2 regions of the Candidatus Pantoea soli genome follow, and region 2 is predicted to be linked to the other one. Evidence: riboswitches for the same ligand, from Rfam matches in the RefSeq annotation. Region 2 holds a riboswitch; the other holds the start of a gene.

Region 1 (3,403 bases), on a different replicon from region 2:
TACGTCTGCATGCCTATACTGTCTCTGTTTACACAGGAGATCCCGGCATGAACGATAAAATATTTACCCTGCATAACGGAGCGCGCCCGCTGAGCGCGCTGAGCAGCCCGAAAGAGGCTATACGTCAGTTCACGCCTAACTGGTTCGCCGCGACCATGGGGACCGGTATCCTGTCGCTGTCTCTGGCGCAGTTCCCCTGGCCGGTTCCGGGATTACGCCTCGTCGCCGAGGGGCTCTGGATGTTTAACATCCTGCTGTTCAGCGTCTTTGCCGTGATGTATCTGGCGCGCTGGGTGATGTACTTCGGTGAGGCAAAGCGCATCTTTGGCCATTCAACGGTGTCCATGTTCTTTGGCACCATCCCGATGGGCATGGCGACCATCATCAACGGGCTGCTGGCGTTCGGTCTTCCCCGCTGGGGCGCAGACGTTATTCCGGTGGCACACGCCCTGTGGTGGCTGGACGTGGCGATGTCGCTGCTGTGCGGCGTGTGTATTCCCTACATGATGTTTACCCGGCAGCAGCACAGCATTGACCAGATGACGGCCGTCTGGTTACTGCCGGTTGTGGCTGCCGAGGTCGCGGCGGTCAGCGGCGGCCTGCTGGCGCCGCACATTGCCGACACCCACGCGCAGCTCGGCATCATTATTACCAGCTACGTGTTGTGGGCGTACTCTGTGCCGGTGGCGCTGAGCATCCTTGCCATCCTTCTGCTGCGTATGGCGCTGCACAAGCTGCCACACGAGAGTATGGCGGCCTCAAGCTGGCTGGCGCTGGGGCCGATTGGCACCGGCTCGCTCGGCATGCTGGTCATCGGTGGCGATGCGCCCGGGGTGTTTGCCGCGGCGGGTATGCCGGAAATCGGTCACATCGCGCAGGGCGTGGGGTTCGTTGCCGGCATTCTCTTCTGGGGCTGCGGCCTGTGGTGGATGCTGCTGGCCACGCTGATAACCGTGCGATACTTCCGTGAAGGCATTCCGTTCAACCTGGGATGGTGGGGATTTACCTTCCCGCTGGGCGTGTACACCGTGGCCACGCTGAAGCTGTCTACACTCGTTGAACTGGCGTTCTTTAAAGGCTTCGGGGCGCTTCTTGTTGTCATGTTGGCCGCCATGTGGCTGCTGGTCGCAGTGAAGACGGTGCGCGGTGCATGGAGCGGTAAACTCTTTGTTTCCCCCTGCCTGGCAGGCCTGGACCGGAAGCCGTGAGTGAAACCTGCACGTCGCTGCTGGACCCGTTTTTACGCGAGGAACGCCTCGCGGCGGTCACCGCGCCGCACGTGGCCGCGCTGAATCGCTGGGTCAGCGGGCAGAATCAGGCCGGTGTGGAGGTGCCGTGGTTTGATCCGGCCGACGGTGGGGCCGGGGCCGGGCTGCTCGTGCTGCTGCAGTCACCGGCGCGCAGCAGCCCGTCACCCCGGTTCGTGTCGCGTGATAACCCGGGGCCGGCCCAGCAGAATCTGGGGCGGTTTCTGGCGGAAGCGGGCATTGCGCGTCAGGACAGCGTGCTGTGGAATACGGTGCCCTGGGTCAGCGACGGGCCGCAGAAACGGCCCTCAGCGGTGGATATCCGTACCGGCTGCGCCTGGCTTGAGGACGTGCTGGCGCATCTGCCCGCGCTGCGCGTGGTGGTGCTGGCCGGTGCCGTAGCGGCGCAGTCCCGCGGGACGGTCAGTCACCTGCGCCCCGGCGTCACGGTGCTGGTGATGCCGCATCCCAGCCCGCTGTCGCTCTGCACGAGTCCGGCGGTGCCGGAAAACATCCGCCGGGTGCTCCGCGAGGCACGCGCTGCGCTGGCGGGCTGAGGGCGCCAGCAGAATAATACTGACAGGTTTTCCGTCTGGTTCTATACTCAGAGTACAGGGTGATGGCGTTCCACCTTTCCCAACCGCTCCGTTCCGGAGCTGATGACGCCTGATGTGACTCTTGATTTTCAGGAGGTGCGTCAGGCCGTCCATACTTTCTTCCCGGCCTGCGTACTTCCCTTTATGGGGAGAGACCCTTGATACACGTTTTTGGCCACATCAATCCTGACAGCGACGCCATCTGCACGGCCGTCGTCACCGCGCACTGGCTGACCGGGCGCGGCATGGACGCCCGTGCATGGCGTCTCGGCGAGGCTAACCGCGAAACCCGTTTTATATTTAACGCCGCCGGCCTTACGCTGCCGCCGCTGCTCGCATTTCCGCTGCAGGATGAACGGGTCTGGCTGGTTGATTTCACCGAACCGGCGCAGGGGCCTGATGACCTGCTCCGGAGCAACGTCGTGGGCATCACTGACCACCACCGGCTGGGTGGGCTGATAACGCAACTGCCGCCGGAAGTACATATTCGTCCGGTTGGCAGCAGCGCCACGCTGCTCTGGCTGCTGATGGACGCGGAAGCGCGCCGCACGCTGCCCCCGACGCTCGCCGTGCTTCTGCTGGGCGCACTCCTCAGTGACACCGTGAATCTTCGCTCGCCGACCACCACCGAAGACGATATCCGTTCGGCCACCGAACTGGGCGTGCTGTCCGGCGTAAACCGCAGGGCCTTCGCCCGTGACCTTCTCACCGCCAAAACAGACGTCACCGGCCTCAGCGCACAGCAGCTGCTGGACAGGGACCTCAAGGCCTTCGTCATTGCCGGCACCGACGTGCGTATTGCCCAGATTGAAGTCAGCTCACCGACACAGGTTGCCCCCGTGATGGACGACCTGCTCGCAGCCCTGGCGTATCTGGCAGACCAGTCGGGAGCTGGCCTGGCGGTGCTGATGCTGACCGACATTCGCGCCGGGTTTTCAACGCTTTACTTCGCCGGGCGGGAGAGCGTTAACGCGGCCTCCTGCTCCGTACCGGGCATGCTCAGCCGCAAAAAGCAGCTTCTGCCGTGGCTTGAGTCCCGCCTTAACCAGAACGGGAGTTCATTATGACCTGCTACACCCACGCACTGATTCTTGTGAACGATAAAGACGACGGCACCCTCCTGCTGAAGCGCGCGGTTGCGCTGGCGCAGCCGCTCGGCATGAAAATCACCCTGGCCCACATCAGCGACGATTACAGGGAGATGAACTATGTGTCCGACAGCCTGATGGACGACGTCGTGTCGGACGAGGTGGTTAAAGCCAAGGCGTTTCTGAGCGAGCTGGCGGCCTCCGTGCCTGAGGAGGTCGATACGCGGGAGCTGGTCACCATGCGCCGTTTTGAGGACGTGGAGAAGTGCATCGCGGAGCTGGGCGTGGACCTCGTGCTTGCCGGGCACCGCAACCGCTTTATGGGCATGCTCACCTCCCACTCGGCGGACTACATCAACCACCTTACGGTGGATGTGCTTATCACTCACCTGACTGACTGAACCGGGAGAAATACCATGCGTTTTACACTGGATAACGTGACCGCCCGGGAAATTCTTGACTCGCGCGGCAA
Region 2 (3,403 bases):
TTTCCGGTCGTCTGGCGTTTGACGGCGCGCTGACGCCGCGGCCCTATGCCTCCGCCCTGCTGATTCACGGCAAAGCCGATGACGTGATTCCCTTCAGCGAGAGCGAATCCGCCGAACAGCGTCTGCGCGCGGCGGGCGTCAATGTCGCGGCGTATTACGAGGCCGCAACCGGCCACACCATTTCAGCCCAGGGCGCGATGCAGGCGGCGGCCTATATCGCGCAGTGCCTGCAGGATTAAGGCCAGCAGCGGTTCAGCGCCTGCCAGGCGCGCTGCGCCGCCACGTCTGCCGGCTGGGCTTTCAGGTCATCGTTAAACACTTCGATCCCCACCGGCCCGCTATAACCGGCGCTTTTCAGCTTATCGACAAAGCGGCCCACATCAATAATCCCCTCGCCCGGCAACAGGCGCTGATGGCGCGCATACTCACTCAGGCGGGTTTTATCCTGTGGCGGTATCTCCGCCATATCACACAGCTGTACTTCATAGATACGATCGGCCGGAATGCCGTCCAGCTGCGACGCATCGCCGCCTCGCGCGCAGATATGGAACAGATCCACCACCAGCCCGATGTTGGGCTGATCCAGCCGTTGCAGACGCTGCCACGCCAGCGGCAGCGTGTTGTCCACGCTGCACCATGCCATCGGCTCATACATGATGCGCATGTTATAACGCGCCGCTTCGGAAGCCAGCCAGCGTAAATCCTCATCAATACGTTCCGGCACACAATCGCTGCGCGTGGTGGCCGGTGCCTGAATGGTGTCGCAGCCAATGGCCTGCGCCAGCTGGATAAAGGTGCGCAGCTCGGCACGCTTCTGCAGCCGTTCGCCCTCGGGTGCGCCGGTGAAGTCGCGCAGCACCTGCACATTGGTAAAACCGAGGCCGGCAGCAGCCACCCGCTGCGGCGTACTGGCCTCAATATCCTCACGCCATATCTCAACCTGCCCGAAACCAGCGTCACGCGCGGCGCGCAGCTTCTGTTCCGGTTCACCGTTTAACAGCACCAGGTTAAGGAATTTCGGGTTTTGCGGCATTCACAGGCTCCTTAATCATCCGGATAAATCGGTGGGGGTGCTCTGCCGACGGCACAGAACACCGACCAGTATCCCCCTCTTCCGGGGGATTTCAAGCGTACCGTTTATCCCAGCAGATTTACGGCAGCGAACCCGGCAAAGGTCATCAGCAGCGAACCAACAACGTGCACCATGACGCTGGTCATTGCCCACAGATACTTGCCTGATTGTAGCAAGGTGACAATTTCCGCCGAAAAGGTGGAAAAGGTCGTCAGCCCGCCGCACAGGCCGGTGACAATCAGCAGTTTCCAGGCGGGATCAAGCTGGGGGTTACGCATAAACCACGCCAGCGCGGCACCAATGATAAAGCCGCCGACCAGATTCACGATCAGCGTGCCGGGTGGCAGGCTGGGGAACAGGGCATTGAAGCGCAACGAAATCAGCCAGCGCAATGTGCAGCCAGCCGCACCACCCGTTATCACGGCACACAGTGATTTCAACATACTCTGAAGCTCCTGAAAGAGGATACGCGCAGGGCTGCGGCAGGAGGATCGCCTGACACACCGCCGCTTCCCGCGCAGGGATACGTGTGTTGTCAGGCGTCATCAGCCGTCTGATTACCAGAACGGCGGTTGGAGAAGGTGGAACGCCATCACCTCAGGCGCATGATAATACGCCGCCGGGCCGGGCGAGACAATACGGTGCCCGCGCTGCGGAAAGCGCAGGGCTGTCCGGCGATGGTCACCGCTGCGGGGACGCTGCCGGCTGGGGCGTGAAATGCACCACGCCCTTGATCAGCGCAGGATTGTTGATCACCTCCGCTTCGAAGACATCCGCCAGCGTGGCAAAGTCATAATGGCGGTTGAGCATCATCTCCGCGCGCAGCTGACCGCTGGCCATCAGCGCACAGACCTGGTCGAAATCCTCACGCGTGGCGTTGCGGCTGCCCAGCAGCGTGGTCTCCTTTTTATGAAATTCGGCATCGGGGATCACCAGATCGCCTTTATGCAGCCCCACATATACGATGGTGCCGCCGTGGCGGATATGCTTCACCGCCCCGTTCATCGCTGCCGGACTGCCGGTGGCATCAATGACTTTAGCGGCCAGCCGCCCGCCAAACGCCGCGCGCAGTGCGGCATCCACATTGCCGTCCAGCGGATCAATCGTCGCCAGCTGCAGCTGGCGCGCCACCTGTTCGCGTCGCTGTGGGCTGGTATCGGCCACCACCACCTGTGCACCGGCCGCTGCCGCAATTGCCGCGACACCAAGCCCAATCGGCCCGGCACCGACGACCAGCACCTGTTCATCCGCCACAATGGCGGCGCGGCGCACGGCATGGGCACTGATGGCAAAAGGCTCAATCAGCGCCGCCGCTTCCGGTGCCACTGCATCCACCACCAGCAGATTACTGGCCGGGACGCTGAGAAATTCGCAGAAGCCGCCATCCTGATGCACGCCAATCACGGAGAGTTGCTCGCAGCAGTTGGTTTTGCCACTCAGGCAGGCATCGCACTGCTGGCAGGCGACGTACGGGATCAGCGCCACGCGCTGTCCGGCGTGAAACCCCTGTACATCGCGGCCCGGCGTCACCACTTCGCCACAGAGTTCATGGCCCAGCACGCGCGGATAAGAGAAAAAGGGCTGGTTCCCAGCCCAGGCATGGATATCCGTGCCGCAGATGCCGGCCGTCAGGGGTTTGATAACAATTTCATTGGCAGCCGGCGTGGGCTTCGCGCGCTGTTGCCACACCAGCCTGCGCGGCTCGGCAACCACCAGCGTTTTCATTTCGGTCATGGGCATTCTCCTGTGCAGTTGTCGCAGTTATGGCGAATATCGGCCCGGGCGGTGAATTACAGGCTGTGAAGTGTGAAGCAGGCCGGTTTTTTTGGGCTTTGCGTGGTTTTTAATGGATAAAAAACCGGAGAGTGGTATGAGCCGTAACCCGAACCTGCGTCACAACGTGATTAACCAAATGCTGGAAGGCATTGCCCGCCGCCATATCCGCTCACCGCTGCCGCCCCAGGCGGCGCTGGCCGACATGTTTAATATCAGCCGCACCACGGTGCGCCACATGCTGCAGCACCTGCATCAGCGCGGCGTGCTGGAGAAAGTGGCAGACAGCTGGGTCATCGTGCGCGAGCCCGACGAAGACGATGGTTTTCAGGATCAGGTGCTGCCGGTTAATCAGCAGGCGCTGCAGTTTGAGCAGGCGTTTTTTAACCTGATTAATCAGCGTCAGCTGGTGCCTGGTGACCGCTTTACCGAGCTGCAGCTGGCGCAGCAAACCCACGTCAGTCCGGTGGTGGTGCGTGAGTTTTTGCTGCGCTTTATGCGCTATAACCTGCTGGAGCCGGTCAGGCGCGGGCAGTGGCAGATGAAAAAGTTTGATCA

Evidence for each region. A riboswitch is a leader RNA that binds a small molecule or an ion and turns the genes downstream of it on or off. The one in region 2 is predicted to bind fluoride.
Region 1: linked by a shared signal. The riboswitch ahead of D8B20_RS21115 (DHHA2 domain-containing protein) and the one ahead of crcB (fluoride efflux transporter CrcB) in region 2 are both predicted to bind fluoride.

The regions. Positions count from the first base shown of each region.
Region 1 is NZ_CP032704.1:237,289-240,691, reverse strand. It holds gene D8B20_RS21125 (TDT family transporter) at 48-1,208, shown strand; gene D8B20_RS21120 (uracil-DNA glycosylase family protein) at 1,205-1,804, shown strand; fluoride riboswitch at 1,854-1,923, shown strand; gene D8B20_RS21115 (DHHA2 domain-containing protein) at 2,002-2,910, shown strand; gene D8B20_RS21110 (universal stress protein) at 2,907-3,332, shown strand; gene eno (phosphopyruvate hydratase) at 3,348-3,403, shown strand, end outside.
Region 2 is NZ_CP032702.1:3,543,858-3,547,260, forward strand. It holds gene D8B20_RS16425 (alpha/beta hydrolase) at 1-239, shown strand, start outside; gene D8B20_RS16430 (sugar phosphate isomerase/epimerase family protein) at 236-1,033, opposite strand; gene crcB (fluoride efflux transporter CrcB) at 1,138-1,515, opposite strand; fluoride riboswitch at 1,602-1,678, opposite strand; gene D8B20_RS16440 (zinc-binding alcohol dehydrogenase family protein) at 1,754-2,806, opposite strand; gene D8B20_RS16445 (GntR family transcriptional regulator) at 2,943-3,403, shown strand, end outside.